DNA from 3 places in the Stenotrophomonas sp. 14P6.2.3 genome. Region 2 is predicted to be linked to each of the others. Evidence: predicted binding sites of a transcription regulator. Region 2 holds the regulator's gene; each other region holds the start of a gene.
What was found. Region 2 encodes FliA, which starts transcription of late flagellar genes. Its sites were predicted from a motif close to TAAAGTTTNNCNNNCNNNGGCCGATAA; they were not measured.
Positions count from the first base shown of each region.

Region 1: a site for FliA is predicted at 9,443-9,469, ahead of AC27VL_RS08300 (methyl-accepting chemotaxis protein). Genes of this name have one in related genera too.
Region 3: a site for FliA is predicted at 5,511-5,537, ahead of AC27VL_RS14000 (GGDEF domain-containing protein). Genes of this name have one in related genera too.

Region 1 is NZ_JBYOLA010000007.1:144,673-155,219, reverse strand. Features, by position in the region: gene AC27VL_RS08330 (sensor histidine kinase) at 1-681, opposite strand, end outside; gene AC27VL_RS08325 (alpha/beta hydrolase) at 712-1,371, opposite strand; gene mdoH (glucans biosynthesis glucosyltransferase MdoH) at 1,422-3,347, opposite strand; gene AC27VL_RS08315 (TonB-dependent receptor domain-containing protein) at 3,842-5,878, shown strand; gene AC27VL_RS08310 (hypothetical protein) at 5,937-6,107, opposite strand; gene AC27VL_RS08305 (DUF2628 domain-containing protein) at 6,326-6,712, shown strand; gene AC27VL_RS08300 (methyl-accepting chemotaxis protein) at 6,785-9,319, opposite strand; gene AC27VL_RS08295 (NAD-dependent epimerase/dehydratase family protein) at 9,529-10,422, opposite strand.
Region 2 is NZ_JBYOLA010000001.1:364,621-375,167, reverse strand. Features, by position in the region: gene AC27VL_RS01640 (chemotaxis protein CheA) at 1-687, opposite strand, end outside; gene AC27VL_RS01635 (protein phosphatase CheZ) at 690-1,295, opposite strand; gene cheY (chemotaxis response regulator CheY) at 1,295-1,687, opposite strand; gene AC27VL_RS01625 (RNA polymerase sigma factor FliA) at 1,707-2,450, opposite strand; gene AC27VL_RS01620 (MinD/ParA family ATP-binding protein) at 2,447-3,334, opposite strand; gene flhF (flagellar biosynthesis GTPase FlhF) at 3,321-4,940, opposite strand; gene flhA (flagellar biosynthesis protein FlhA) at 5,086-7,188, opposite strand; gene flhB (flagellar biosynthesis protein FlhB) at 7,185-8,315, opposite strand; gene AC27VL_RS01600 (putative bifunctional diguanylate cyclase/phosphodiesterase) at 8,482-10,547, opposite strand, start outside.
Region 3 is NZ_JBYOLA010000017.1:38,079-48,625, reverse strand. Features, by position in the region: gene AC27VL_RS14025 (sensor histidine kinase) at 1-314, opposite strand, end outside; gene AC27VL_RS14020 (response regulator) at 311-982, opposite strand; gene AC27VL_RS14015 (metallophosphoesterase) at 1,114-2,247, opposite strand; gene AC27VL_RS14010 (winged helix-turn-helix transcriptional regulator) at 2,313-2,762, opposite strand; gene AC27VL_RS14005 (MFS transporter) at 2,842-4,023, shown strand; gene AC27VL_RS14000 (GGDEF domain-containing protein) at 4,064-5,479, opposite strand; gene AC27VL_RS13995 (TonB-dependent siderophore receptor) at 5,767-8,013, shown strand; gene AC27VL_RS13990 (cation diffusion facilitator family transporter) at 8,188-9,162, shown strand; gene nfi (deoxyribonuclease V) at 9,185-9,859, opposite strand; gene gpmA (2,3-diphosphoglycerate-dependent phosphoglycerate mutase) at 9,954-10,547, shown strand, end outside.

The sequences.
Region 1 (10,547 bases), on a different contig from region 2:
GTGCACCCGCAGGCGATCGCCCAGACGCAGCGATTCAATCGACAGATAGCGCTCGGCCAGTTCGCACTCATCGCGCAGGGTCGAATCGCCCTCGCCCGCCCCCAGCGCGGCGCGGAACAGATCGGACAGGTCGAGCACGGCACGCTCGGCCACCGCGGGGTCGCGATGCAGCAGGCTGGCGATCAGGTTCATGCTGTTGAACAGGAAGTGCGGGCGGATGCGGGCCTGCAGGGCGTCCGCCTGCGCGCGGGCATTGGCCTGCACCTGCGCCGCCCAGCGGTCGCTGACATAGAAGTAGCGCAGCGCCAATGCGGTGATCAGTGCCGTGGTGGCCGCGCTGCCCAGGGTGAAGCGCCAGAAGCCGATACCGCGCGCGAAGTTGTCGCCCAGCACGGCATACAGGGCATGGATGATGCCCGCGCACAGGATGGCGATCAGCGCGGCCAGGCCGACGGCGGCGACAGCACCCAGCATTTCCGGCAGCTTCGACAGCGCCTGCCGCAGCAGGCACAGGCTGGCGGTGACCGCCAGCGCCAGCCACAGTGCGAAGCCGCTGGCCGAGGCCAGTTCACCCATCGTCCAATGCCGGCTGCCATCGGGCGCCAGCGCCAGCACCACCACCACCAGTTCGGCCAGGCCGAGCATGGCTGCCAACCGCGGCAGGCGGCACAGTTCCGGCATCCACGGGGTGGCAGCGCTCGCGGCCATGACTCAGGCGACGCCCAGGCGTGCCTGCAGCCAGTCGCCCAGCGCGTCGATTTCCTCGGCGCAGACCTGGTGGGCCATCGGGTAGCTGTGCCACTGCACGTCCAGCCCAAGCGCGCGCAGCTTCTCGGCGCTGTGCGCGGCCACTGCCTGCGGGATCACCGGATCGCTGCTGCCGTGGGCCATGAACACCGGCACGTCCACTGCGCCATCGACGCGCGACGCGCTTTCGGCATCCGGCAGGTAGGTCGACAGTGCGATCAGGCCGGCCAACGGTGCAGTGCGTGCCAGCGCGGCACTGAGGATCACCGCCCCACCCTGCGAGAAGCCGGCCAGGAAGATGTGATCGGCGGCGACGCCGCGTTCGATCTCGCGGGCGATCAGGGCATCCAGCTGCACCACCGACTCCTGCACGCCGGTCATGTCGGCGCGCGAGCGGAAGTCCATGCCGACGATGTCATACCAGCCGCGCATCGGCACGCCGTTGTTGATCGTGATCGGCCGCACCGGTGCGTGCGGGAACACGAAGCGCAGCGCCGGCCAGTGCGGGCGCACCAGCTCGGGCACGATCGGCGCGAAATCATGGCCGTCGGCACCGAGGCCGTGCAGCCAGATCACCGACCACTGCGGCGAGGCGCCGGTTTCCTGTTCCACCGTTTGCAGCATGTTGCGGCTCCTGTACGTTCGAGCCGCATTATGCCGCTGGCACGGTGCGATCAGTACAGCGGCGGTTGCTCGGCCGCTTCCCGGCGCAGCTGTGCGGCGCGCACCAGCACCGGCGGCGGGATGTTCTCTTCGGGGATGTCGAGCAGGCCGAGACGATGCAGGAAGGCACCCGGCCCGCGCAGCGAGGTCAGTGCCACCACCGGCACCGCCAGCACCATGCCGATCACCACCGGCGCCATCCAGGCCGCCAGCGAGGGCGACACCGCCCACGCCAGCACGCCCATGAAGGCGCCAAACACGCCCAGGCCGCCGTAGCCGCGCACCAGCGAAATCCACGAGATGCCACCGTCATCGCGCTGCTGGGCATCCCAGCCCGAGTCACGCCCGGACAGCACCTCGGCCACGCCGCGAGACTGCACGTACATCACCACCGGCGCCATCAGTGCGGCCAGCACGGTTTCCACCAGCATCGACAGGAATGCGCGGATCGCGCCACCGCAGCCACGGCGTTCGACCGGGTCGAGCAGCATTGCCAGGTATCCCAGCACCTTGGGCATCAGCAGTACCGCCATGGTGGCGGCGAACAGGCGCACCACCTGTTCTTCATCCTGCGCGCGCCAGTACACGCTGGGCGACAGGTGCAGCAGCGCATTGAAATCGATGCCTTCCTGGAACAACGGGATGGCGATGCCGATCAGCATCAGCATCGCCCACATCGGTGCGGTGAAGTAATGGCCGATGCCGATCAGCATGTGTACGCGGCTGATCCAGTGCAGGCCACGGCTGCCCACCACCTTGCCGTGCTGCAGGTTGCCCTGGCACCAGCGGCGATCGCGCACCAGCAGGTCGGTCAGCGTCGGCGGGCCTTCCTCGTAGCTGCCGCCCAGGTAGGGAACCATGTGTGCAGCCCAGCCACCACGGCGCATCAGCGCTGCTTCCACGAAATCATGGCTGAGCACGTGGCCGCCGAACGGCTTGCGCCCCGGCAGTTCCGGCAGGCCGGCGTGGTCGGCGAAGGCACGGGTGCGGATGATCGCGTTGTGCCCCCAGTAATTGCTTTCGGCACCGTGCCACCAGGCCACGCCACGGGCGATCACCGGGCCGTACACGCGCCCGCCGAACTGCTGCATGCGCGAGAACAGAGTGCGGCCGCCGATCACCGACGGCAGGGTCTGGATCAGGCCGACGTCGGCGTTGTGCTCCATGCCGGCCACCAGGCGCACGATGCTGTCACCGGTCATCAGGCTGTCGGCATCCAGGATCAGCATCTGCGGGTAGGCACCGCCGAAGCGGCGTACCCAGTCGGCGATATTGCCGGCCTTGCGCGCGCTGTTGTCACCACGGCGGCGATAGAACAGCCGCGCCTGGCCATCGGGCACCAGCTCGCGCAGCTCGGCGAACACCTGCTCTTCGGCACGCGCGATGTCCTCGCGACGGGTATCGCTGAGCACGAAGAAATCGAAACGCTGCAGCTGGCCGGTGGCCGCCACCGATTCGTAGATCGCGCGCAGGCCGGCCAGCAGCCGGCGCGGGTCTTCGTTGTAGGTGGGCATCAGCAGCGCGGTGCGGCTGTGCACGGTCGGCAACGGCTTGTCCGGATCGATGCCCAGGCGGTAGCCCCGGTCGAACACGGCCGTCAGGAAGCCGGCCACGGCACTGGCAAAGGACAACGCGATCCACGCGAACAGGCCGACGAACAGCACCAGCAGGCAGGCCTCCAGCACGCTGATGCCGTTGCCGGACAGCACCCGCCACATCATCCGGGTGGCCACGGCGGTCATCGCCACCGTGCCGCCGAGGATGTACAGGCGACGCAGCCCGATCATGCGCGGCGAGGTGCGATGGCGCCGGACTTTCAGCGCGCCTTCGCGCAGCGTCTGTTCGGGCATCACCAGCGGTGCTTCGGCCGGCAGCAGGGCCCAGCCCGCGTCAGGACCGGCCGTGACCGGTTCCGCGTCGATGGTTTCACTCCCCATGGCCGCCTACTCCCTGCAGGCCGCAGGACCGGCCGTCCCGGCCAGGCTGCATGCACCAAGGTTCCTGGCACGCATTCCCGGCGTCCGCACTTGTCCTGTCTGCCACGGCGTCATGCCGCGCAGTCGATGTCTGTCACTACAGGAACCCACACGATCTCCAACGGGGCGGAATCGAAAAATGCGGCTCAGTCTATGGCCCCGAATGTAAGCCGGGTGCGAAGGTCTACGCCGGGAAATCTCCCCATTCAGCAATCAGCAGGCGAACCGCGGCACGCGGCCAGGGAATGTCCATTCATCCCGAAAAGTACTGGATCGTAACAAACGAGAACGGTTATCATTCCGTTAACCAGGCAGGTCGCCGCGCTCCGCGCACCGGACCCACCCAGCTGCGCCGGACCTTCCGCGCGCCCGACGACCCAGGGAAGGGGTGGCTGCCTGCTGTCTGCGAGCGCCTGCTGCTTCCACCGGGTCTCTCCTCTCCCTTGGAAGCCGTCATGTCCCCTCTTCGTTCCGCGCGCCTGTCGCGCACCCGCCTGGCCAGTGCTCTGGCCGCCGCCTGCCTGCTGACCCTGCCCGCCCTCGCCGCCGCTGAAGCCAGCGCCGATGCCTCGACCAAGGACCTGGATACCGTGGTGGTCACCGCCTCGGGCAACCAGCAGTGGATCAAGGATGCCCCGGCCAGCATCAGCGTGATCAGCCGCGAAGACATCGAACGCCAGCCGGTGCACGACCTGGCCACCCTGCTCAGCCGCATTCCGGGCGTGACCGGTGGGCTCAGCGCCGCCGGTGAGCAGTCCAAGATCAAGCTGCGCGGCATGCCGTCCAACTACACGCTGGTGCTGGTGGATGGCAAGCGCATGGGCAGCTCGGCCTCGACCAACTATCGCCCCGACCTGGGACGCCAGGACCTGAACTGGATTTCTCCGGACCAGATCGAGCGCATCGAAGTGGTGCGCGGCCCGATGTCCTCGCTGTATGGCTCGGACGCGATGGGCGGGGTGATCAACATCATCACCAAGCGCATCGGTGACAGCTGGAACGGCAGCGCCACCCACAGCTACACCCGGCCGCAGGATGGCGACCGTGGCGACACCCAGCAGATCGGCGCGACCTTCTCCGGCCCGCTGGGCGAGCGCTTCGGCCTGCGCATCGGTGCCAACAGCATGCGCCGCGACTCGGACCGGTCCAACGGCGGCGTGTATGGCAATGCCTACGCCGGCGAGAAGGACCGCAATGTGGACGCGCTGCTGCAGTGGAAACTGAGCGAGGCACAGGAAGTGTCGCTGGAAGCGGGCCATGGCGTGCAGCAGGCCTTCATCGCCCAGGCGCTGGAAAAGCAGGACGAAGGCGCATGGGGTGCCAGTGAGCTCAAGCGCAGTTCGCTGGCGTTGAACCATGACGGCAAGTGGGATTTCGGCACCTCCAAGCTCAGCGCGTACTGGACCGAGTACAAGAACGACATCGGCGCCACCGGTCGCTCCGAGGCAACCGATACGATCATCGAAGGCAGCCTGAGCACCCCCTTCACACTGGGCGTGGACCACCAGTTCGCGGTGGGCGGCCAATGGAAGCGCCAGGAGCTGACCAACACCGACACCATCGGCCAGGCACCGATCGACTACACCGGCAAACCGGTGGTCGGCTCCAGCCTGGAAGTGGACACCTGGGCGCTGTTCGTCGAAGACGAGCTGAAGCTGCACCGCACCCTGGCCCTGACCCTGGGCGCGCGCCTGGACCACCATGAACAGTTCGGCAGCCATGTCAGTCCACGTGCCTACCTGGTCTGGCACCCGAGCGAGCAGTGGACGATCCGTGGCGGCGTCTCCAAGGGCTTCCGCGCGCCGAGCCTGACCGAGAATTCGCCCAGCGCGGCGACCCAGTCCGGCGGCCGCGGCTGCACCTCGCTGATCCCGCTGGGCTATACCCGCGGCGGCTGCTACATGGCCGGCAATCCGGACCTGGACCCGGAAACCAGCACCAACCGTGAGATCGGCGTCAGCTTCGACAACGATCTGGTCGACGCCGGCCTGACCTACTTCCATACCGACTTCAAGAACAAGATCGAGTATGAAGCGCTGGGCAAGTTCAACGGCTATTGGTGGACGCGCATGAGCAACGTGCAGCGCGCGCGCACCAGCGGCATGGAAGGCAACCTCAACTTCCGCTTCGGCGATCACTGGCGCTGGCGCACCTCGGCGACCTGGATGAAGGAAGCCAAGAACCTGACCACCGGCCGCAACCTGATCGACACCCCGGAGTTCTCAGGCTATTCGTCGTTGGACTGGACGCCGAACACGGTGTTTTCCAGCAGCCTGTCGGCGCAGTACACCGGCAAGCAGACCGGCGTGGTCAGCACCTTCCTGAAGGCCTACACGCTGTATGACCTGACCGCTGCCTGGAACGTCAACGAGGTGCTGACCCTGCGTGGTGGCGTCAGCAACCTGGCCGACAAGAAGCTGTACGCCGACGGCTCCACCGACTACTTCGTCGCCGGCCGCAGCTACTTCCTCAGCATGACCGCGCGCTTCTGATGCGCACTGCGATCGCGCTGGCAACAGGCCAGCGCGATCGTGAGGGGCTTTTTCAGGCTCAGTCGTTTTCCAGCACAGCCGGTGCAGCGTCGCGGCTGGCCGCGATGCGTGCACGGTCCATCGCAACCGCCAGTTGCTGGCGGGCGAGCAGTTGTTGTGCCTGCACCACTTCGGGTGTCGGCAGGAGCACCGGTCCGGGTGCGTTTTCCGGTGTAGCTGGTGTGGTCATGCAACCTCCATGGACATACCGCTGTTACCCATGAAACACCGGGGTGGCAGCGGAACTGCGCACCCTATCCTAAAAACAAGGCGGATGGGTGACGGCGCGGCACCGGGACGCAAGCCCTTTGCCGTAGGAACGTCACATTTTTGACGCTCCAAGCTGGTTTGCTGAATGTGACTCACTTATCATGAAAACGTTTTCCTAACAGGGAAGTCCCTACTCACATGAATACCGTCGACCTCACCCGCTTCAGTCCGAAGTGGCAGTTCCGCTTCAACTTCTTCCAGCAGCACGGCGCCCCCAAGGAGCCCGGCTTCAAGCAGGCGTGGAAGGCGCTGTCCTTCGGCGACCGCCTGAAGATCAACCTCAACTTCTTCGCCTTCTTCTTCGGCGCGATCTATCTGTTCATCCTGGGCATGTGGCGCAAGGCGCTGGTGGTGATCGGCATCAACATCGTGCTGATCGCGGTCAGCCTGGTGCTGCCGGACATCGTCGCCCGTGCGCTGTTCATCGCGATGAACTTCCTGGTGGCGTCGAGCACCAACTACAGCTATTACCTGGAACAGGTGAAGGGCAACACCAGCTGGAACCCCTTCGAAGGCATGTTCTAAGCCCCAGCGCTCAGCAGCGCAGCATCACATCGACGCCCGGCCTTGGCCGGGCGTCTTCGTTCACGGCCTGGGTCAAGCTGCACGCAGCGATGCGTGCGGCCGGGTGTCAGCCTGCAGGCGGAAGCGTGACACCGCCACCGCCAGCTGCTCGGCCTGCTCTTCCATCGCCCGTGCCGCCGCCGTGGCTTCTTCCACCAGCGCAGCATTCTGCTGGGTGGTCTCGTCCATCTGCACCACGGTCTGGTTGACCTGTTCGATACCGGCCGACTGTTCGCGCGAGGCGGCCGAGATCTCGGCCATGATCTCGTTGACCCGGCCGACCTGGCCGACGATCTCCTGCATCGTGCGGCCGGCGCCATGCACCAGCTGCGCACCGGCACCGACATGGCCGACCGAGGCGTCGATCAGCTCCTTGATCTCCTTTGCCGCGCCCGCCGAGCGCTGCGCCAGCGCGCGCACTTCGCTGGCAACCACCGCGAAACCGCGGCCCTGCTCGCCCGCACGCGCCGCTTCCACCGCCGCGTTCAATGCCAGGATGTTGGTCTGGAAGGCGATTCCATCGATCACCGAGATGATCTCGGCGATGCGCTGCGAAGAGGTCTCGATCTGCTCCATGGTCTGCACCACCTGGCTGACCACCTGCCCGCCTTCGCTGGCAACGCCCGCGGCCGAGGCCGCCAGCTTGTTGGCCTGCAGGGCGTGATCGGCGTTCTGGCGCACGGTGGAGGTGAGTTCCTCCATGGACGCGGCGGTTTCTTCCAGGTTGGCCGCCTGCTGCTCGGTGCGGCGCGACAGGTCGCTGTTGCCGGAAGCGATCTCACCTGCGGCCAAGCGGATGCTGGAGGCGGACTGCTGGATCTGGCCGACGATCTGGGTCAACTGCTGCACGGTGCTGTTGGCATCATCGCGCATCACCGCGAACACCCCGTGGAAGTCACCCTCCATCCGTGTACTCAGGTCACCGGCGGCGATGGCGCGCAGCAGCGTCGACAGCGCGGCCAGGTTGTGGTCACTGACCTGCATCATGTTGTTCAGGGTTTCCACCATGCGGCGGAAGTCATGTTCGAAGCGCTGGGCATCGCCGCGCACCGCGAAATCGCCTGCCGCCGCCGCTGCGGCCAGCTGCTGGATCTGCTCGTTGATCGCCGCCAGATTGCTCTTGGTGGTTGCCATGGCAGCGGTGAATACCGCCTTTTCGCCCGGCAGTGCGTCCATGTCCACGCTCAGGTCGCCCACCGCGTAGCGCTGCATCACTTCGACCAGGCGCTGGGTGACCGCGTTGCTGTCGGCCACCAGCTGGTTGCTGTCGGCCACCATGCGGCCGTACTCGCCCGGGAACACCGAGGCATCCATGCGGTAGCTGATTTCACCGGCATCATGGCGGCGCGCCATCTCCGCCTGTGCGGCCATCACCGCCTGCAGCTGGCCACGCATGCCCTGCATCGCGTCCAGCAACCGGCCCACTTCATCATTGCCCAGCGCCGGCATGGCGGTGTCCAGCTTGCCCGCAGCAACATCGCCTGCAATGCGCACTGCCTGTGCCAGCGGTCGCACGGCCAGCCGCTGCAGCAGCAGGTAGACACCGCCGCTGAGCACCAACGCGGCCACCACACCCACCAGCAGGATGATCCACAGCAGCTCGCGGGCCTGCGCGATGATCACCGCGTGCGGCACCACCACGCCCAACGCGAAGCGCTGCGGCGCGTCCCCCACTTGCAGCGGCACGTACAGGCGCACGTTGCCGGCAGCGTCGGGCTCGAACGCTTCGTACGTCTTGTCGGCGGCGATCTGCGCCAGCATGCCGAGGGTGGCGGCATCGGTACGCGGCTTGCCGATCTCGGCAGCATCGGCCGAGGCCAGCACCACGCCTTTCGGCGACAGCAGTTCGACACGGCCGGCGCCCATCGGCGTCAACGTGGCCAGGTGCTTCTGCAGCGCGTCCAGCGAGAAGTCGACGGTGAAGACACCAAGGAAAGTGCCGTTCTCGACGATCGGCGTGCTCAGGGTGCTCATCAGCACCTGCTTGCCGCCGATATCGTAAGCGTAGGGCTCGCTGACCATCGGCAGCTTGTCGCGGCTGGGCACCATGTACCAGTTGCCCGAGCCGCTGGGCGTCTCGGTGTAGTCGGTCATCGTCGACTGCTGCGGCTTGCCGTCCTGCCAGGCCCAGTAGCTCATGTAACGGCCGGTGGCGTCGTGCGCCTCGCTGTTGACGAACTCGGCATCCTTGCCGTCGAAGGCATTGGCCTCCCACATGGTGCTCTTGCCCAGCCATTCCGGGTGCGCGTGCAGCTGCTCGCCGATGACGTTGGCCAGGCTGGCGCGATCAGGCGCATCACCGCGTGCACGCTGGGCCAGCACGGTTTCCACCATCGCATCGTTGCTGGCGAAGGCCGTGCCCAGGTCGGCAGCCACCTGGCGCGCCTCGGCACGGGCTTCGCTGGCCATGGTCTGCCGCGAGGACGACACCAGCGCCGAACTGGCCTGGTGATAGATCAGGAACGCGGTCGCGCCGAAGCACAGCAACGCGATCACCGCGGTGCCCAGCATCAGCTTGTGGGCGATGCTGCCGGGGCGACGGGCAGCGACGGAACGGGAAGAAGACATGGGAGGATCCGCAGGCAGTTCAGGTCGACCGGTGCCACCAGGGCACCGCGCAGATGCGCGATCCATCGCGCGGGCCGCCTGCCCTGCCGGATCGGAACCCGGCGCAGGAAAGCGCGCACCGGGTTAGCGGCCATGGCCGGGCGAGGTTGAGCCTCAGCGCACGCACAAACCTGAACCTGCTCAGCTGCGGCCGTCGACAGCGGCCCGTGCTACTCGGCCACGCGGTCGCGGATCCACTCCGCGCGGGGCAGGACCTCGATGCTGCCCGCGGCGTACTGCTGCAGGACGTCCTCTGGACCGAAACGCGGCTGCCAGCCCAGCGCTGCGCGCATCCGGCTGCTGTCATAGACCCGGTCGATGCTGAGCGGCAGCGGCCAGCCACGGCGCTCGAACTCGGCCAGCAGCTGCGGTGCGCGGCGCGCCAGCACCTGGCGCGGATCGGCCGCCAGCTGCAGGCAGTCCTCGCGCCGGAACGGCGTCGGCGCACAGGCGAGGTAGCGCTGGAAGGGTGCGCCTTCATCGTGAAGCAGCGCGGCATGCGCGCTGGCCACGTCGCGCGCGTCGATACCGCGGTGCAGGCGGAACATCGCCATGCGATCAGGAGGCTCGGGGAAGCAGCGTGCCATCCGCAGCACGCGCACGGTGAACGATGTGCTGGCCGCCGCTTCGGCAGCGGCCTCGGCCTGCAGCTTGGTGCGGTGGTAGATCGTGCGTGGCAGCGGCTCGGTGTCCTCGTCGATCCAACGGCAGCCGCCGGACACCACGGCATGGCCGTACAGCGCCGTGGTGCTGGTCAGCACAAAGCGCTGCACGCCAGCCTCGCGCGCCAGCTGCAGCAGGTTCGCGGTGGCCTCCACGTTGATCTGCTGGAACACCGCGTCGGGTACCAGGCCCACGTGGGGTGCGTGCAGTGCTGCGGTGTGGATCACGGCATCGACCCCCTGCACAGCGCGCTCCAGCGCCCGGCGGTCGGTGACATCGGCAATCACGCGCGTGGTGGCGAAGGGACTGCGATCCAGCCCCACCACCTCATTGGCACCCGCCAGCGCACCGAAGATCGCGCGCCCTATCCGCCCGGAACTTCCGGTCAACAGAATCTTCATTGAATCCATTCACTCGACAGCGCCCGGGACCTACCGGGATATCCCGATTCTAGGCAAGCCCGATGGCATCGGCGATAGGAACCGATGACATTCTGCATGCCATCGCCGTCGGGTCGGCGGCGCTT
Region 2 (10,547 bases):
GACGGGCTTGTTGGGCGCCGGCTTGCTGGCAGTTGGCGGGGCAGGCGAGGGCGCCGGTCGCGGTGCCGGTGCGGCGACAACCGCTGCGGTGGCGTTGCTGCCCGGGGCGGCGCCACCATGCAGCTGGTCGAGCAGCGCCTCGAACTCGTCTTCGCTGATCATGTCGTCGGCTTTCTTCGCCGCCGGTGCTACGGTCGTCGGCGCCTTGCCGCCGTGCAGCTGGTCGAGCAGGGCCTCGAATTCGTCGTCGGTGATCAGGTCTCCGCCGCCCGCATTCGGCGTCGCGGCCGAAGGCGCGGCTGTGCCACCGCCGTGTACATCGAACTGGGCGACCAGTTCGGGCGGGGCAAAGCCGGGCTCGGTACCCGATGACACCGCGTCAAGCATCGACTGCAGGTAGTCCAGTGACTGCTGGGCGGCATCGAAGTGATGTGCCTGCAATACGGCCTGGCCGGCACGCACGGCGCCCAGCGCTTCTTCGGCGGCGTGGCACAGTTCGACCATCGCGGTGATGCCGAGGAAACCTGCGCCGCCTTTCAGCGTGTGGTAGCCACGGAACACCGCGTTGAGCTGTTCATTGTCCTGCGGTGCCTGTTCCAGCGACACCAGCTGTTCGCCGAGGCGATCCAGGATTTCCTGGGCCTCGATGATGAAATCGGCAGTGATGTCGTCGGCTACCGCGCCCATGGTTACAGTCCCAGATCCGACAACAGGTCGTCGGCGTCGTTCTGCGAGACCGCATGGCGGTCCAGTCCCTTCAGTGCCGGCCCGGCCAGTTCCGGGTCGGTGCGATGCTGTTCCGGCGGCAGGCCGAGCGCGCCGAAGCCTTCGTGCACGCGGCGGACGATGCCGACCACGCGACGGATGATCTGCCCGGTAAGGTCCTGGTAGCTCTGGGTCAGGGCGATCTCGGTGAGGTTGTGGCGGATGCGGTCGAGCTGCACGTCCTGGCCCGGCTGCAGGCCATCGGCGCGCAGCTGTTCGGTCAGGCTGCGGCACTCTTCGGCCAGGTCCAGGGTGCGATGGGTGGCCTGTTCGGTCATCGCCACCACGTGATCCAGGCGTGCGCAGGCGTCGTCAAGCTCGCCGGCTTCATCGGGCACGGTCGGCAGTTCGCCCAGCGCCTGGCCCAGTTCGCGGGCCAGCCGCGAAAGGCCGCTCATCATCGGCTGGGTGCGGAGTGCGACCAAGCCGTCGATGCGCTGGCGCCACGCCGCTTCGTCGCCGGATTCCAGCGCGTCCAGGGCTTCCTGCAGGCGCAGGGCGAGGGCACTCTTGTCGACCGTGGTATCCATCAAGCGCTGGCCGCCAGGCGTTCGAAGATCTTGCCGAGCTTCTCTTCCAGCGTCTGTGCGGTGAACGGCTTGATGATGTAGCCGTTCACGCCGCTCTGCGCTGCCTCGATGATCTGCTCGCGCTTGGCTTCGGCGGTCACCATCAGCACCGGCAGGGTCTTCAGCTTGGCATCGGCACGGATCGCCTTGAGCAGTTCGATGCCGGTCATCACCGGCATGTTCCAGTCGGTGACCACGAAGTCGAACGGCTGGCTCTGCAGCAACGACAGCGCGGCATGCCCGTCCTCGGCTTCGGCGGTGTTGGTGAAGCCCAGATCGCCCAGCAGGTTCTTGACGATACGACGCATGGTCGAAAAATCGTCGACGATCAGGATGCGCATGTTCTTGTTCAAAGCAGAGTTCCTTTGTTGATCAGCTCTCGAGGCCGGCGTCGGCCGCCTCGAAAATCTTCAGTCGGCCACGCAGGCGCAGGACCGCCTGGCCGTGGATCTGGCAGACCCGCGACTCGCTCACGCCGAGCACTGCGCCGATCTCCTTCAAATTCAGTTCCTGCTCGTAGTAGAGCGACAGCACCAGCTGTTCGCGCTCGGGCAGGTGGCCGATGGCATTGCCCAGCTCGCGGCCGAACTCGCCGCGTTCCAGTACCTGCTGCGGGGTCGGGCCGCCCTGGGCGACGGTGTCCAGCTCGCCCTGGTCTTCAATGCGTGATTCCAGGCTCAGCACCTGCCCGCGCGAGGCGTCCTCCATCAGGCGCAGGTACTCGGGCAGCGGCATCTCCATCGCAGCGGCCACTTCGGTGGCGCTGGCGGCGCGGCCGGTGCTCTGCTCCAGGCGGCGGATGGTGGCAGCAGCATCGCGGGCACGGCGGTGCACCGAACGCGGCACCCAGTCGCCACGACGGATCTCATCGATCATCGAGCCGCGGATGCGGATCGAGGCGTAGGTCTCGAACGAGGCGCCCTGGTCGGCGTCGTAGCTGCGCGACGCTTCGATCAGGCCCATCATGCCGGCCTGGATCAGGTCGTCCACTTCAACGCTGGCCGGCAGGCGCGCGGCCAGATGGTGGGCGATGCGCCGCACCAGGTCCGAGTGCTGGGCGATGACCTCATTGGCCGCCGTGCGCTGGACCTCTCTGTACTGGGCGGCGCCTTTCATGCGGCCACCCCACGCTGCTTGATGATGCGCTCGAGGAAGAACTCGACGCCACCGCGCGGCTCGGTCGGTGCCTGCCAGCGGGCGGTGCGGCGGGCGATCTCGGTGATCGCCAGCGCCGACGGGCTGGACGGATAGGCCTTCACCACCGGCTGCTGGCGCTGCACCGACAGGCGCAGCCAATCGTCCTGCGGCACGCAGCCGAGGTAGTTCAGCGAGACATCGGCGAGGAATTTCTCGCAGACGCGGGTCAGCTTCTCGTACAGCACGCGGCCTTCGTTGGGGTCGCGCACCATGTTGGCCACCACCTGGATGCGGTCCACGCCACGTTCGCGCGACAGCACCTTGATCAGTGCGTACGCGTCGGTGATCGAGGCCGGTTCATCGCAGACCACCACCACGGTGTCCTGCGCGGCCTGGCAGAAGGTCAGCACGCCATCGGTGATGCCGGCGGCGGTGTCCACCACCATGATGTCCAGCTCGCGCTCCAGTTCGGAGAACACGTTGACCAGGCCCACATGCTCGGCCGGGGCCAGCTCGGCCATGTGCCGGCGGCCGGACGCGGCCGGGACCACCAGCACGCCGTTCGGGCCTTCGATGATCACGTCATCCAGGCTGCAACGGCCAGCGACCAGGTCGGCCAGGGTATTGGTGGGGCTCAGGCCGAGGATCACGTCGATGTTGGCCAGGCCGAGGTCGGCGTCCAGCAGCAGGGTGCGTTTACCCATGCCGGCAAGCGCTACGGCCAGGTTGGCCGACACGTTGGTCTTGCCGACGCCGCCCTTGCCGCCGGTCACGGCAATTGTGCGCACAGGGCCAAGCGGCTCGCTGCGGGTCGCCGTCAGCGGGAAGGTGGTGGTCAGCTTGGCGTACTCACGCGACGGCATGGTTCAACTCCGGGTTGCAGGGCATATCGGCCGCGCGGCGCAAATCTTCAAGGCGAAGTACAAGATTGGCTGCACTGGCCCGGTGCAGGTCGTCCGGGACGTCCTGGCCGTCGGTCACCCAGGTGATCGGCAGCTTGTGGTCCACCGCCACCGACAGGGCGTTGCCGAAGCGACCGGTCTCGTCCAGCTTGCTCAGCACCAGGCCCTGCAGGTTGGCCGCGCCGAAGCGGCGCACCACCTCGTCCATGTCACCGAAGCTGGTGTTGGCCGGCAGCACCAGCAGGGTGCGGACCTGGCGGGCAGCGCGCAGCCACTGCAGCTGGGCGGCCAGTGCACGGTCGCGCGGGCCCAGGCCGGCGGTGTCGATCAGCACCAGCTTGTAGTCCTTCAATCGCTCCAGCAGCTGGTCCAGGTCGGTGCCGCTGTTGGCCTCGTGCACCGCGATGCCGAGCTGGCGGCCGTAGCCGTACAGCTGTTCACGGGCGCCGATGCGCATCGTATCGGTAGTGACCAGGGCGACATCGCGGGCGGCATGGGCTTCAGCGAAGCGCGAGGCCAGCTTGGCGATGGTGGTGGTCTTGCCGGCGCCGGTCGGGCCGACCAGGGCGATCACACCGCCTTCCTCCATCGGGTCGACCGGAGCGATCGGCAGCTTGCGCGAGATCAGCCCCAGCATCAGGCCGCGGCCACGATGCGCTTCGGTTTCCAGCGGAATCTGCATGGCCACGTCGCGGGCGATGCCGGCGTCGAAGCCGTACTCGTCCATCAAATCCAGCGCGGTGGCGCGCACCGGGCAGCCGCGCAGGCGCTCATCGGTGAAGCGGTTCATTTCGCGCTCGATCACCTGGCGCATGCCGGCCACTTCCTGGCGCAGGTGGCGGATCTCGGCGTCGTCGGCAACCAGAGTGAGAGCGGGTGCCGGCGCCAGGGTCGGCAGCGGTGCCGGTGCGACTTCGGTCGGCTGCACGTCAACCGGTGCGTGGGCTGTGTCGTCTTCGAGGGCCGTGGTCGCCTGGAGGGCAACCGGCAACGGCGGCGGCGACGCTGCCGGCAGCTGCGTGCTGTCTTCCAGCGGCGGGTCGATCTGGAAGCGGGCGCGGTTCACCGGCGCGGCTGCGGCCGGCAAGGGCGCAACGATGGCGTCGGCAAACGGGGCGAAGATCTGTTCCGGCAGCGTCGATTCATTGACGGCGGCACGCGCCAGCGTAGCGGCGAAACCGGTGCTGCCACGGGTCGGCACGATTTCGTCGGCGCTGTCCAGGGTGCGGCCGGTCGCGCCGACGGCAGCGCGGGCGAGGGCGGCGACGGCGGAAGTGGTGGCTGCCACCGGCTCCGGTGCCGGGGTGCTGCTGCGGCGGCGGGTGACCGCGGCGATCACCGCGTCGGCGGCGGTACGCGGCTTCGGTGCGGGCGGCGGCGCCACGTCGCGACGCGACGCTTCCAGGGCGCGCTGCACGGCGCTCTCATCGTAGTTGGCGGCTGCCACGATCTCGATGCCTTCCTCGATCCGGCGGTTGGACAGGATCACGGCGTCAGGACCATGTTCCTTGCGCACCAGGTTCATGGCCGAGCGCATGTCGGCGGCGACGAATCGTTTGATTTTCATGCTGTGGTCACGGGACGAAGTCGGCGGAGTGGCGGTCGGAGAACGCGGGTGGTCGGTGGTCTGCACGGTTCGAGTTCCCCTTGGAATCTGTCTGTTGCGAGTGTTTGAAAGTGGTGTCTGTTTTCTGGCGCTTTGCAGGGCGGCGTCAGCTGATCGTTCCGACCAGCTTCAGGCGCTTGTCCTCCGGCACCTCGCTGTAAGCCAGGACCGACAGCGACGGAACGCTGTGGCGGACCAGGCGGGCCAGCGCGGCGCGCACCGGGCCTGGTACCAGCACCACCGCGGGCTCGTTGCGGGCTTCCTGCTTGCTGACACATTCGGCCAGGCTCTGGTGCAGTCGCTCAGCGAGTCCGGGTTCCAGCGCGGCGCCGTTGCCCTGCGTGGACTCCTGCAAGACACGTTCCAATTGCGGGTTGAGGGTGAACACCGGCAGCTCCGCCGACATTCCGGCGATCTCCTGCACGATGAAGCGGCCCAGCGCGGTGCGCACGGCGGCGGTCAGCGTGGCCGGGTCCTGGCTGTGCGGGGCATGTTCGACCAGGGCTTCGGCGATCTTGCGCAGCTGGCGGATCGGAATGCGTTCGATCAGCAGGTTCTGCAGCACGCGCACCACCGCCGACAGCGGCAGCGCCTTCGGCGTCAGATCTTCGACGAGCTTGGGCGCGCTCTTGGCGAGGTTGGCCAGCAGGTGCTGCACCTCCTCGTGGCCAAGCAGTTCCGGCGCGTGCTCGCGGATCAGGTGCGAAAGATGGGTGGCGACCACCGTTGCCGGGTCGACCACGGTGTAGCCCAGGGTTTCGGCCTGGGCGCGCTGGTGCGGCTGGATCCAGGTCGCATCCAGGCCGAAGGCGGGGTCCTTGCCGGCGATGCCTTCCAGCGGGCCGAGCGCACTGCCGGGGTCCAGTGCCAGTTCGCGGTCGGGATGGATTTCGGCGGTAGCCACCGGCACGCCATGCACCAGGACCCGGTAGCCGTTGGCCGGCAGTTCCAGGTTGTCGCGGATGTGCACCGACGGAATCAGGAAGCCGACATCCTGGGTCAGCTTGCGGCGTACGCCCTTGATGCGCGGCATCAGCTCGCCACCCTGGTTGCTGTCCACCAGTGAAATCAATCGATAGCCGACTTCCAGGCCCAGCGGATCGACCGGGCGAAGTTCGTCCCAGCTCAGTTCCGCCGTGGGTGCAGGGGCCGCGGGGCGGCCCAGCGCGTTCAGTGCGTTGGTTTCGCCTGCCGCGGTGTCGGCCTGCGCCGGTGCCAGGCCCTTGCGGTACACCTTCCAGGCGATGAAGCCGAGGATTGCCGCCAGCGTCAGGAAAGCGACGTTGGGCATGCCCGGCACCAGGCCGACCACGCCGAGGATGCCGGCGGTGATCGCCAGTGCACGGTACTGGCCGAACACCTGGCCGGTCATCGCCTGCGCCATGTCCTGCGAGCGCGACGCACGGGTAACCAGCATCGCCACCGCACTGGAGACCAGCAGCGCCGGCAGCTGCGCCACCAGGCCGTCACCGATCGACAGCAGGGTATAGGTGGCCGCGGCTTCACCGAACGGCATGCCATGCTGCAGCACGCCAACAGCCAGGCCGCCCAGCATGTTGATGAACAGGATCAGGATGCCGGCGATCGCATCGCCGCGGATGAATTTGCTGGCACCGTCCATCGCGCCGTAGAAGTCGGCTTCCTCGCGGACTTCCTCGCGGCGCAGCTTGGCTTCCTCGCGCGTCAGCAAACCGGCGTTGAGATCGGCATCGATTGCCATCTGCTTGCCGGGCATGGCGTCGAGGATGAAGCGCGCGGTCACTTCCGAGACGCGGCCGGCGCCCTTGGTGATGACCACGAAATTGATGATGGTCAGGATCGCGAACACCACGATGCCGACGGCGTAGTTGCCGCCGATCACGAATTCACCGAAGGCGGCGATCACCTTGCCGGCCGCTTCGTGGCCGTTCTGGCCATTGAGCAGGATCACGCGGGTCGAGGCCACGTTCAGCGCCAGCCGCAGCATGGTGGTGATCAGCAGCACGATCGGGAAGATGGTGAAGTCCAGCGGGCGCTTCACGTAGACCACCGCCAGCAGCACCATCAGCGAGATGGCGATGTTGAAGGTGAACAACGCATCGAGCACCGGCGCGGCCAGCGGCACCACGACCATGGCCAGCAGGGCCAGCACGATCAGCGGCGCGCCCAGACCCTGGCGGATCATCTCAAGCGCGCGGCGGGTATTGAAGCTGGAGGCCTGGGCGCTCATGGACGGCCCCCGTTGCCGAACTCATCAACCTGGATGTGCGGCGTGGACGGCATCGGGCCGGTCCGCCAGCTGCGCAGCTGGTAGACGTAAGAGAGGACCTGGGCGACGGCTGAATACAGTCTCACGGGGATTTCCTTGCCGAGTTGGCCTTCCCGATACAAGGCGCGTGCCAAAGGCGGGGCAGAGACGATGGCGACCTTGTTGCCGTCGGCCACTTCACGGATGCGCAGGGCTGTTTCATCCACGCCCAGGGCGACCACGGTGGGCGCATTCATGGCCCCGCCTTCGTACTTCAGGGCCACCGCATAGTGGGTCGGGTTGACCACCACCACGTCGGCGGTGGGTACCGCCTCCATCATCCGGCGGTTGGCCATCTGCTGCTGCAGCTGGCGGATGCGGCCCTTCACTTCCGGGCTGCCCTCGCTTTCCTTCATCTCCCGGCGCAGCTCTTCGCGGGTCATCTTCAGCTTGCGCATCCAGTTCCAGCGCTGGTACGGCGCGTCGATGGCGGCCAGTACCAGCATTGCGCCGGCGGTGGCCAGCAGCAGCCGCAGGGTGAAGCCCAGGCCGTCGCCGATGGCGGTTTCCAGCGGCTGGTGGATCAGCCCGCGCAGGGTGTTGAAGCTGGTCCACACGACCATGCCGGCGGCGACGCCGACGAAGGCCACGCGCAGCAGCGACTTGATGAACTCGGCCACGGCTTCGGGGCCGTACAGGCGCTTGAGCCCGCTCATCGGGTTCATGCGGTTGATGTCGGGCATCATCGCCTTGGCCGACCAGCGCAGGCCGCCCATCACCACCGGCGCCAGGAAACTTGCCAACAGGCAGACCAGCACCAGCGGCGCGATCACCCACATCAGCTGCAGCAGCAGGTCGCCGAAGTGGCCGAACAGGGCCTTGGGGTGCTGGCGCAGGCTCTGTTCGGGGCTGAGCGCATGGCGCATCCAGGCACTGGCGCCGCTGGCCATCGAGCCACTCATGGCCATCACTGCGATCACCCCGGCGCCGAACACGGCGGCCGTGCCCAGTTCACGCGAGCGTGGCAGGTTGCCCTGTTCGCGGGCGTCACGCAGGCGTTTTTCTGTCGGTTGTTCGGTTTTTTCGCCGGCGGATTCGTTCTCGGACATCACAGGCACTGCAGCAGGGGATGCCGGGGTGCGTGCAAGAATCGTTCCGTGACGGGTGCATGTGCCAACCGAAGTTGGCGCCTGCCGGAGCAGGTACCGGTAGCGCCGGGCCATGCCCGGCGAGCGGGCAGCCTGGATCATTGCATCCGCCGGGCATGGCCCGGCGCTACCCCGGGGGCTGGTCCTGCGGGCTCTGCGCCAGTTCCACCCGTGGCCGCGGCAGGTCGTGCAGCTGCATGAAGCGGGCCGCGTCCACCGGCCGGCCCAGCAGGAAGCCCTGCAGGTAGTCGCAGCCCAGGCGCTCCAGGTAGGCGCGCTGCGCGGCGGTCTCCACGCCCTCGGCCACGATATCCATGTCCAGTGCATGGCCCAGCGCAACAATGGCCGACACGATCACCACGTCTTCGGCGCTGTGTTCCAGGTCGCGCACGAATGCATGGTCGATCTTGATCTCGGTGGCCGGCAGGCGCTTCAGGTACAGCAGGCTGGAGTAGCCGGTGCCGAAATCATCGATGGAGATGCCCACGCCCAGGGCGGAGAAGCTCTGCAGCAGGCGCAGGCTGGTATCGGTATCGCGCATCACCGTGCTTTCGGTGATCTCCAGTACCAGGTTGCGCGGGGCGATCGCGTAGCGCTCGATCACTTCGCGTACGTCCTGCAGCAGATGTGGCGAACTGAACTGCACCGGTGACAGGTTCACCGACATCGTCCAGCTGTCGTGGCCGGCATCGTGCCAGTGCCGCAGCTGCTGGCAGGCCTGGTCCAGCGCCCAGCGGCCGATCTCGTTGATCGCACCGCTGCGCTCGGCCAGGCGGATGAAGCGGTCCGGCGGAATCAGGCCCTGTTCCGGGTGGCGCCAGCGGATCAGCGCTTCGGCGCCGGCCACCTTCTGCGTGGCCACACGGATCTTCGGCTGGTAATGCAGGAACAGTTGCTCGCTGCCGATCGCCCGACGCAGGTCGGCCAGCAGGCGGAACTGCTGCTCGGCGCTGTCGTTCATCCAGTCGGCGAACAGCACGAACGCATTGCGGCCCGACTCCTTGGCCTGGTACATGGCTGCGTCGGCGAAGGCCATCAGCTGGCGTTCGCTGGCGGCGTGGTCGGGGCAGATCGCGATGCCGATGCTGGCGGTCACCTGCAGTTCGTTGTCCGGCAGCAGCGGGCCGCTGCCCACCGCCTGCAGGATGCGCCGGGCCAGGGTCGGCAGGTCCTCGTCGTGCTCGATGCGCACCACCAGCACGAATTCGTCGCCGCCCAGCCGTGCCAGCAGGTCGTGCGGACGCAGCAGCTGGCGGGTGCGTTCGGCCACCGCCACCAGCAGCGCGTCGCCGGCCTGGTGGCCATAGGCATCGTTGACCTGCTTGAAGCCATCCAGGTCCATGAACATCACCGCGAAGCGGCTGCCACCCTGTTCGGCCTCTGCCAGTGCCTGGACGATGCGCCGCTGCAGCAGCAACCGGTTCGGCAGGCGGGTGAGCGGGTCGTGCAGCGCGGCCTGGGTCAGTTCCTGCTGGGCGTCGGTCAACGAGGTGCTGAGCAGTGAATTGCGCAGGCGCAACAGCTGTGCCTCCACCCGCTGGTCCAGCCAGGACACCACCAGCACCACCGCCAGGATCGCCACGGTCAGCACCACCACCAGCATCGCCAGCCAGTTGTTCTGCAGGCCATCGCCCACCGCGGCGCCGCAGATGCTGCCTTCGGGGAAACGGGCGGCGGCCATGCCGGTGTAGTGCATGCCGACGATGGCCAGGCCGAGCAGGCCGGCGGCGGCCAGGCGGTCGCCGATGCGGGTGTGCTGCGCGCGCAGGCGGAAGGCCACGTACAGCGCGGTCCACGACGCGGCCACCGCAACCAGCAGTGACAGCAGCAGCCACACCGGCTGGTAGTCGATGCCTGGCTGCATGCGCATCGCGGCCATGCCCACGTAATGCATGCTGGCGATGCCGCTGCCCATCAGCAGGGCACCACCGGCCAGGCGCGGATGGGGCAGGGTGCGCAGCGATACCAGCCACAGCGCGAACACCGACGAGCCGATCGCCAGTGCCAGCGACAGCAGGGTGATGGGCAGGTCGTAGCCCAGCGGGATGGGCAGGTCGAAGGCGAGCATGCCGATGAAGTGCATCGACCAGATGCCCAGCCCCATCGCAAAGCCGCCGCCGAGGCGCCACCACCAGGTCGCGCCCTTGCCAGGCGCGGTGACGGTGCGCCCGGCCATCGCCAGCGCGGTATAGG
Region 3 (10,547 bases), on a different contig from region 2:
GCATAGGCGCTGAAATCCGCGTTGCCGGCGATGGTGCCCAGGCGGCTGCTGTCGACGTTGAAGTAGCGGTGACCGTCGGGGTCGTACTCGATGAGAAAGCGTGCCTGCGGGGACAGGTCGCTGCTGACCGGCATGGTGCTGAGCATCTGTGCGAACGACACGGTGTCGTCGGTCAGGTTGCGGTCGTGGATGCGGTTGGAGTAGTCCAGCGCCACGTAGTACGCCAGCAGCGTGTTGAAGGTCAGCAGGCCCAGCATCGGCAGCGCCAGGAAGGCGAGCAGACGCCGTCGCAGGCTGGGCGGTCCGCTGATCACGCGCCGGCGTCTTCCAGCATGTAGCCCAGCCCGCGCACCGTGCGGATGCCCATGCCGCCCGGCTGCAGCTTGCGGCGCAGGCGATGCAGGGCGATGTCCAGGCCATTGTCGGTCAGGTCCTGGCCCCAGTCGCACAGGGCCTCCACCAGTTGCGCACGGGAGACGATGCGCTCGGCACGCACCGCCAGGGCGGACAGCAGGCCGAATTCGCGCGCGGTCAGCTCCAGCGTCTGCTCGTCTATCCACACCCGGTGCCCGGTCAGGTCCAGGCGCAGCCGGCCGATGCGCAGGTCCGGGTTGCCGTTGCTGGTGACCCGGCGCAGCTGCGCGCGCACGCGTGCTTCGAATTCGTCCAGCGCAAAGGGTTTGACCAGGTAGTCGTCGGCTCCCAGGTCGAGCACGCGCACGCGCTCGGCCAGGCCATCGCGTGCGGTGACCACCAGCACGGCCAGGCCATCGCCGCGCTGGCGCAGCCGTTGCAGCACGTCACGGCCATCCAGCTGGGGCAGGCCAAGATCCAGCACCAGCAGTGCGTACTGGGTGGAATTCAGAGCGGCATCGGCATGCGCGCCGTTGTCCACGTGGTCGACCACGTGGCCCTGGCGGCGCATCGAGGCGCACAGGCCGGAGGCGATGTCGGGGTCGTCTTCTGCGATGAGAACGCGCATGCGCGGGGCTCCTGGGGGCGGATGGGCCGCCCGCTGGACAGGGCGGGCCTCTCGGCTGCCGAGGGTAGCGGCAAACCGGGTGCAGGTGGCGGCCGTGGGGGACCTGAACCGGCCCGGCGCTGGCCCTTCGTTCAGTCCTGCAGGCCGGGCTCGCCCTTGGCCAGTGGCACCCGCGAACCGTCCAACAGGCCGCGGCTGAGCTTGCCGTCCTCGATGAACAGCAGCTCGCCGTTCTCGCCGTTCTTGATGCTGCTGTCGATGGCGATCACGCGGCCGTCGTGGAAGCTGCTGACATGTGGCATGGAGGTGTGGCCGACCACGATGCGCTTGAGCTGGAGGCGCTCGAGCACCGCCTGCACGCCCGGGGTGTCCAGGCGTCCGTCGAAGTAGCCGCGGTACCAGATCGGGCTGGTCTTGCCGTCGTACAGCGGTGCAGTGGCGGGGTCTGCCTTCACCTCGGCCTTGGGGATGCCCAGCGAGGCCTGGTAGGCGGCGTTGGTGTGGGCCGGGTCCAATGCCATCTGCACGGCATCGGGCGAGATGCCGCCGTGCAGGAACAGGGTATCGCCGATCTGCAGCAGCACCGGGCGCGTGCGCAGCCACTGGCCGATCACCGAGTCGGCAGCATACAGCTGCGGATAGCTGCGACCGAGCAGCTGCGCGCTGCGCAGGTACTTCGGGTTGACGTAGCGCAGGTCGTCGTACAGCACCATGGTCTCGTGGTTGCCGAGCACGAAATGCACCGCGCCACCGGCCGCCGCCGCCTGCTGCTGCAGGCCGTACAGCAGCCAGAACGCTTCGGTCACCCGTGGGCCGCGATCAAACACGTCGCCCGCGATCACCAGCGTGTCCGCGCCCAGTGCCCAGCGGTCCTGTGCGTCGATCACCCGGTTGGCGCGCAGCAGGCGGACCAGCAGGTCGTACTGGCCGTGGATGTCGGACACGGCGACGATGCGGGGCACGGCGGGCAGCACGGATGCCGACGGCGCATTCGGCGGCAGCACATGCACCGCATGCGGATAGCCGCAGTGCACGGCAACGTCCGCGCCCTCGCTGCCGGCGTGCACGGTCTGGGTTTCCACCTGGTCCTGGCAGATCCACTGCGCTTTCAGCTGCGCGCCTTCACGGAACAGGTAAGGACCATCGCTGTCGACGTGTTCTGCGGGTGCTGCCACGTCGCGGGCCGAGGCCAGTGGTGCGGCCAGCAGCAGGACCAGCGGCAGCAGGATCGAAACGGTTCGGGCGTAGTTCGGCATCGGCGGCATTCAGCGGCAGGAGACCAGCGATGCTAACTGCCCGGGGACGTCGCCGGTGTGCGTGAACGGGCGGATCAGGGCCGGCCGCCTTCTTCCTTGAGCTTGCGCACGCGGGTATCGGCGGCGTGCAGGGGCTGGCCATCGCGTCCGTGGGGTTGCATGTAGGGCAGCGGCCGGCGGCTGCTGGATTCGATCAGCTGCGAGTGTGCCTCGCCTGCAGCGAAGCGATGCCGTTCTCCCCATTGGCGCAGGGCGACCAGCAGCGGGAACAGGTCCTGGCCGGCCGCGGTCAGCACATAGTCCTGGTAGGCGCTGCCATCGGCGGCAGGCTGCTGCACCAGCAGCCCCGCCTCGACCAGTCGCCGCAGGCGGTCGCTGAGGATGTTGCGCGCCGCGCCCAGGCTGCGCTGGAAATCGCCGAAGCGGCTGATGCCATCGAAGGCGTCGCGGATGATCAGCAACGCCCAGCGGTCGCCAAGCAGATCGGCGCTGCGGGCCACGGGGCAGGGGCTGTTGGCGTGCATGGTGGACTCCATCGATTGTGGTTGCAGTTTAAAACCAGTGGCGCTACCGTGCACGCAGTTTCAAATTGCAACCACACTGATGATGCCTTCGCTGTCCCGCCCGTTGCTGGGCCTGCTCGCCATTGCTGCCGGTGCCAGCGTGGCCAACGTTTACTTCGCGCAGCCGCTGCTGGAGCGCCTGGCCCACGATTTCGCCCTGGATGCCGCGGTTGCCGGTGCACTGCTGGCTGCCACCCAGGCCGGCAGCGTGCTGGCCCTGCTCGGATTGCTGCCGCTGGCCGACCGTGGCGACCGTCGCCGACTGCTGCGGGTGCAACTGCTGGCGCTGGTGGTGGCGCTACTGTGGCTGGCCGCCGCCCGCAGCACCGCATGGTTGCTGTCGGGCATGCTGCTGGCGGGGCTGCTCGGTACCGCGCTCACCCAAGGGTTGATCGCCTACGCCGCCAACCTCGCTGCACCGGAGCAACGCGGGCGGGTGGTTGGCATGGTCCAGGGCGGTGTGTTCATCGGCCTGCTGTCGGCACGCGTGGTGTCCGGCGCGGTCGCCGCCATGGCCGGATGGCGCGCGGTGTACCTGCTGTCGGCACTGTTGATAACAGCGCTGGCGCTGCTGCTGTGGCGGCGGCTGCCGCACGTGCCAGTGCCTGCAATGGCGCCGGCGTGGCGCGAGCTGCTGCGCTCCATGGTCCAGATGCTGCTGCAGGATCGGGCACTGCGCGAACGTGGGCCCTTGGCACTGCTGTTGTTTGCCGGTCTCAATGTGTTCTGGGCCGCGGTGCCACTGCCGTTGTCGGCGCCGCCCCTGAGCTGGTCGACCGCTGGCATCGGCGCGCTGGGCCTGGCTGGCATCATCGGCGCGCTGCTGGCGGCGCGGGTCGGGCACTGGATGGATCGTGGTTTTGCCCACCGGGTGAGCCTGGGCGCGCTGCTGTTGATGCTGGTCGCCTGGGCGCCGCTGCTGGGCCTGCCGCAGTCGCTGGCGCTGTTGCTGCTGGGCGTGGTGGTGCTGGACCTGGGCGGGCAGGCATTGCATGTGTCCAACCAGGCACTGCTGCTGCGCGCACCGGCCGAACAGCATGGGCGCCTGGTGGCGCTGTACATGCTGTTCTATGCGGTGGGCAGCGGTGTGGGCGCTGCCGCAGGCACTTGGATGCAGGCGCGCTACGGGTGGCCGGCGGTGTGCGCGCTGGGAGCGGGAATCGCCCTGCTGGGCTTGGCGTGGTGGGCGACGTGGCGTATTTCGCGCAAGGCCGCCCGGTAGCGCCGACGCTGTTCGATGCCCTACCGCGCGCGCTGCAGGCTCAACGTTGCAGTGCGCGTCGCCCGGGTGCCTCGGGCAGTGCTTCGTCGGCCACCACCACACGGTTGCGGCCTTGTCGCTTGGCGGCATACATCGCCGCGTCGGCGCGCGCCATCAGCCGCTCGTAATCGGGATGCCCATCGTGCCCAGCCACGCCGATGCTGGCGGTCAGCCCCAGCGTCTGTCCATTCGGCAGGGTGATCGGCGATTGTGCGATCTGCCGGCGCAGGCTTTCGGCAATCACCTCCGCCTGCGATTCGCTCGCCGCCACCAGCACCACCACGAACTCCTCGCCGCCGTAGCGGAACAGGTAGTCGCTGCCACGGGTCTGCTGGCCGAGCAGGGCGGCAACGTGCTGCAGCGCGCGGTCGCCGGCGTCGTGGCCGTGGCCATCGTTGATCGCCTTGAAATGATCCAGATCCAGCAACAGCAGCGAGAACGGCGTGTGGTTGCGCGTGGACAATTCGATCTCACGGCGCAGCACCGTCGGCAGGAAGCGCCGGTTGAGCAGGTTGGTCAACGCATCGCTGCCTGCATCCAGTTCGCCGATGCGTTCGAACAGCAGGGTCATCAGGTTGCGGATGGTGGCGAGGTCTTCGCGGATCGCCGGCAGGGCCGCCAGTCGCCGTGCCGGATCTTCATCCGTGGCGCGCTGCAGGCTGCTGTCGATGCGTGCCATCAGCTGGGCGACCTGCTGTGTCTCGCTACTTTCGCCGAAGCTGGGAATACCCTTGTGGGTGAACCACAGGCCGAACTCCGACGTCGCCAGACTGGCGTTGTCGGCGCCTGTCGCATGGCCAGCGAGCGTGTACAGCAGGCTGTTTTCCCAATCCAGCAGCAGGGCGCGCTGGCGCTCGCGCTCGGTGCTGACGTTCTGCACCAGCGAGAACAGCCGGTACGCTGCATCGGTGCGCGACGAGCGCTCACGTGCATGCGTATAGGCCAGGGTCATGCCCTCCATGGCGATGTCCATGATCGCGCTGAGGCAATCGATGGCGGCGAAAGCGGTGTCGTTGTCTTGGGCATCGGCGCGCAGGCGCACGAACAGTTCGTGCTTGAGTACGCGTGCACCGCGTGCCACCAGGTCAACCGGAATACCGACCCGTGCATGCACATCGCCGATCACCCGCTGTGCGGCGACCGTAGCGGCAATTCCATCCGCATCGGTGGTCAGCAGCTGGGCCAGCCAGCGCTGCATCGCCGGCTGCAGGCGCTGCTTGACCTGTTCATGGGACAGGAAGCGGCGCGCACGCGTGTCCTGCAGCAGCACCTCGTAGAAGCGCTGCGCCAGCATTGGCGGTGCGTCGTCGGCCACGGCATGCAGCAGTGCGGCAGCGGCGGGGCCGGCCTGCAGCAGGCACTGCTGCCAGGCCTGGGCCAGCGGTTGGCTGGCTTCGTCCAGTTGGGGTGTATCCACGTCGATCTCTAGCGGCGCACAACAGACCACGGTATCGGCCGCAGCTGTCGACGGTTGATGGCAGGTAAGCCGTCCAGTTTAAGCGCCATGCAGGCCGAAAAACCCGGGCAGAGCACATGCCGGCCGATGCCGCAATGCGTTGACGCATTTGAGAATCACTCGCATTTATGAAAAAATGACGTCAGGAACCGACCTGCGGGCATCCCGCAGCGATCGTTCCGCCTCCCCCGTCGCCGCCTCGTGCCCTATGCCAGAGGCTTCCGCTGCCCTGCCAGAAGGTCCAGAACATGCCTGCAAACACTCTTTCACCGCGCCCGCTGGCGCTCGCCGTCGCCGCGCTGCTGGCCGGCGCTGCGGTTACCGCGCATGCGGAAACCGATGCCACCGATATCGATACCGTGCATGTCACTGCGTCGCAGATCGCGCGGCAGGCGCTGGGCACCTCCACCATCACCGCTGAAGACATCGCCAAGCGACCGCCGGTCAACGACATCGCCGAACTGCTGCGTACGATGCCCGGCGTCAATCTGACCGGTAACAGCGCGTCGGGCCAGTACGGCAACAACCGGCAGATCGATCTGCGCGGCATGGGCCCGGAAAATACCCTGATCCTGATCGACGGCAAGCGCGTGGGTGCACGCGACGCGGTGCGCATGGGCCGCAGTGGCGAGCGCAACACGCGTGGCGATACCAACTGGGTGCCGGCGGAAATGATCGAACGCATCGAAGTGCTGCGCGGCCCGGCGGCGGCGCGCTATGGCTCGGGTGCATCCGGTGGCGTGGTCAACATCATCACCAAGCGCCCCACTGGCGACCTGACCGGTGCGGTTGACCTGTACGGCCTGGTGCCCGAACACAGTGCCGAAGGTGGCAGCGAGCGCGTCGGCCTGCAGCTGAGCGGGCCGATGACCGACACGCTGTCGTTCCGGCTGTACGGCAACCTCAACAAGACCGATGCCGATTCGCTGGATCTCAACCGCAACTTCGCCACCGGCGCCAATGCGGTACCGCCGGCGGGCCGCGAGGGCGTCAAGAACCGCGATGTCAACGCACTGCTGCGTTGGGACGTGACCGCCAACCAGGTGGTCGAATTCGAGGCCGGCACCAGCCGCCAAGGCAACATCTATGCCGGCGACCGTGCGGTCAGCAACACAGGCACCTCCACCGGCGTTGATCTCGGTGCGCTGGCCGAGCAGCAGGCCGAGACCAACCGCATGTACCGCAGCACCGGCGCGATCACCCATCGCGGACGCTGGGGCGATGTCAGCTCGCGGCTGACCGCAGCGGTGGAAGGGGTCAACAATTCGCGCATCAACGAGGGCCTGGCCGGTGGCCCGGAAGGCAGCTTCAATGGTGCTGACTGGTCGACCTCGCGCCTGCGCAACTACCAGTTGGACGGCGAGGTCAGCTTCCCGACCACCCTCGGCGGCGCCGAGAACGTGTGGACGCTGGGCTTCGAATACCTCGACAGCCGGCTGACCGATCCGTATTCCATGAGCCAGTCGAGCAGCAGCGGTGGCGGCATTCCGGGCCTTTCGGCCGACCGCGCACGCGGCAAGTCCGATGCACAGACCACCGCCGTCTACGTGGAAGACAACATCTACCTGGGTGAGCGCTGGATCGTGACCCCGGGCCTGCGCTTCGACCATCACAGCCAGTTCGGCAACAACACCAGCCCGAGCCTCAACGCGCAGTTCCGGCTCAACAGTGATTGGGTGGTGAAGGGCGGCATCGCACGCGCGTTCAAGGCGCCGAACCTGTACCAGTCCAACCCGGACTATCTGTATTACACCCGTGGCAATGGCTGCCCGAACGCATTGCCGAGCCTGGGTGCCGGTTGCTACATGCAGGGCAATGCGGATCTGAAGGCAGAGACCAGTTTGAACAAGGAACTGGGCGTGGAGTGGGCACCGCAGAGCGGCTGGCAGGCCTCGTTGACCTACTTCCACAACGACTACAAGGACAAGATCCAGGCCGGTTACACCCAGATCGGCCTGACGGCCGACAGCAAGGGCCGCATCTTCCGCTGGGAGAACGCACCCAAGGCCATCGTGCAGGGGCTCGAGGGCAACCTGGTGATTCCGCTGCTGGGCGAGCAGGGCGACCGCCTGAAGTGGAGCAACAACTTCACCTACATGGTGGAGAACGAAAACAAGAGCACCGGCCAGCCGCTGTCGGTGATTCCCAAGTACACCGTCAACACCATGCTGGACTGGCAAGCCACCGAGCAGTTGTCGCTGCTGCTGACCGGCACCTTCTACGGCAAGCAGGAACCGGCTACGGCCAACATCAACAACGATCCGCGCTGCACGGCCAACTGCGATGCGTCCACGGTGCTGCAGACCCGCGGCGCGTACAACGTCTGGGGCGTGAGCGCGCGCTACAAGGTGACCGATACGGTCAGCGTGGGCTTCGGCGTCAACAACCTGGCCGACAAGCGCCTGTTCCGCGAAGCCAACAGCAGTGATGCCGGTGCGGCGACGTACAACGAACCAGGCCGCGCGTACTGGGCCAGCCTGCGTTTCGGGTTCTGATCCGCTGCGCTCGCCAGGCATGGCCTGGCGCTACCGGAGGCGGGCATGTCACACCGGTAGTGCCGGGCCATGCCCGGCGGCATCGGCCGTGCAGGCCTGAAATGTTATAAACACCGTGATAGTTTCCCAACGCCCGCCGGCGTAGCCTGCCTCCATCGCAAAGGAGCTGTTGCCATGGGTCACGACCACGATCACCTGCCATCCGAGATCCGCCACGAGAAGCCCTTGTGGTGGGCGCTCGGCCTGACCTCCACCTTCCTTGTCGTGGAGGTGGTCGGTGCGTTCTGGACCAACAGCCTCGCGCTGCTGTCCGATGCCGCGCACATGGCCACCGACACCCTGGCGCTGATGATCGCGCTGGTTGCCGTGCGGCTGAGCCGGCGTCCGCCGGATGCGCGCCGCACCTACGGCTATGCGCGTCTTGAAGCACTCGGCGCGATGATCAACGGCGCCATGCTGTTCGTGGTCGCCGGCTACATCCTGTGGGAAGCCATCGGTCGCTTCCGCCAGCCGCAGGAGATCGCCTCCACCGGCATGCTGGTGATCGCCGCGGCCGGGTTGGTGATCAACATGATTTCCATGCGCCTGCTGCAGGCCGGCAGCGGCGAGAGCCTCAACGTGAAGGGGGCCTACCTGGAAGTGTGGGCCGACATGCTCGGCTCGGTGGCGGTGATTGCCGGCGCGCTGCTGATCCAATGGACCGGTTGGAAGCCGATCGACCCGATCCTGGCCGTGCTGATCGGTCTATGGGTGCTGCCACGCACGTATGTGCTGATGCGCGAAGCGGTCAATGTGCTGCTGGAGGGTGTGCCCAAGGGCATGGACGTGGCCAAGGTGCGCGACCGCCTGTCCGACCATGACGCGGTGCTGGACGTACATGACCTGCACGTATGGGCGCTGGCGTCCAGCACGCCGGCACTGACCGCACACATCGTGATGCGCGAAGGCGACGATGCCGATCGCCTTCGTCGCGAACTCGGTGATCGCCTGCACGATGATTTCGGCATCGAACACGTGACCCTGCAGATCGAGGCCGACCATTGCGGCGAAGCCTGTGGCCAGCCGTCAGCAGCGAAGGACGACGATCACGCCGGGCACGATCATGCAGCGACCGATGCGCAGGGCCATCGCGGTCACGTGCATCGCTGAGCGGTATTGCCAAGCTGCACTGCTATTCGTCGCGCCGCGAGGCCAGCCGATCCGCCAACCGGGTTGGCTCGGGCAGGCGATAGCCGCGCAGCGTGCGCTGCACCCAGGCCAGCGCGGTATCGGCGCTGACCCGATGTCCGCCGGCGACGAACAGCGGCTTGCAGCGCAGCTTGCTGCGCAGTACCCAGCCGAGCTGTTCGCTGCCATCCAGCAACGGCGTATGCGCGCCTGCCTCGGCGCCCGGCTCGATGAAGCGGCCAACCAGCTTCGACTTGGCCACGCCGATGCTCGGCAGGTCGGTCACCACGCCCAGGTGTGCGGCAATGCCCAGGCGGCGCGGATGGCTGATGCCGTGGCCATCGACGAACACCAGATCCGGCGTTCGCGGCAGCAGTGCCAATGCCGCCAGCAGCGCCGGCAGTTCGCGGAAGCTGAGCAGGCCCGGGATATAGGGCATGACGGTCGGGATGCGGGCGATTTCCTGCGCCACCGGCTGCAGGCTCTCCGCGTCGAGGAGTACCGCCGCAGCGCGGGTGATCGCACCGTCTTCCTCGAAGCCGACATCCAGTCCCGCCAGCCAGCGCACGGTGGCGGGCAGCCGGTCCTGGCGCTGCACGCGGGTGGCCAGCTGCTTCTGCTGCTCGCGGGCGGCGCTGACGCTGCCTTCCCAGCGCCCGGGGTCGATCACGGTATTCATCGGCCACAGGATGACATCCGCACCGCCACGGCGCGGTGAGCGGGCGTCGGGGCTACAATGGCCGCCTGCCTTTCCTCGCGTTGGAGACCCTGCAGTGACCCGTAAACTCGTACTGTTGCGCCATGGCCAGAGCCAGTGGAACCTGGACAATCGCTTCACCGGCTGGGTGGATGTCGACCTGACCGAGCAGGGGCGCCGGGAAGCGGCTGCCGCCGGCCGCCTGATGCGCGAGGAAGGCCTGCAGTTCGACGTCGCCCACACCTCCGTGCTCAAGCGCGCCATCCACACCCTGCAGGGTGCGCTGGCCGAGCTTGATCAGGATTGGCTGCCGGTGAACAAGTCTTGGCGCCTCAACGAGCGCCACTACGGTGGCCTGCAGGGCCTGGACAAGGCCGAGACCGCCGCCAAGCACGGCGAAGACCAGGTCAAGGTGTGGCGCCGTTCGTACGACATCCCGCCGCCGGCGATGGACCTGGAAGATCCGGGCCACCCGATCCATGACCGTCGCTACGCCGGCCTGGACCGCAACGCGCTGCCGGGTACCGAATCGCTGGCCACCACCCTGGATCGCGTGCTGCCTTACTGGCACGACGCCATCGCGCCGCAGCTGAAGGATGGCAAGACGGTGCTGGTCACCGCCCACGGCAATTCGCTGCGCGCGCTGTACAAGTACCTCAACAACGTCTCG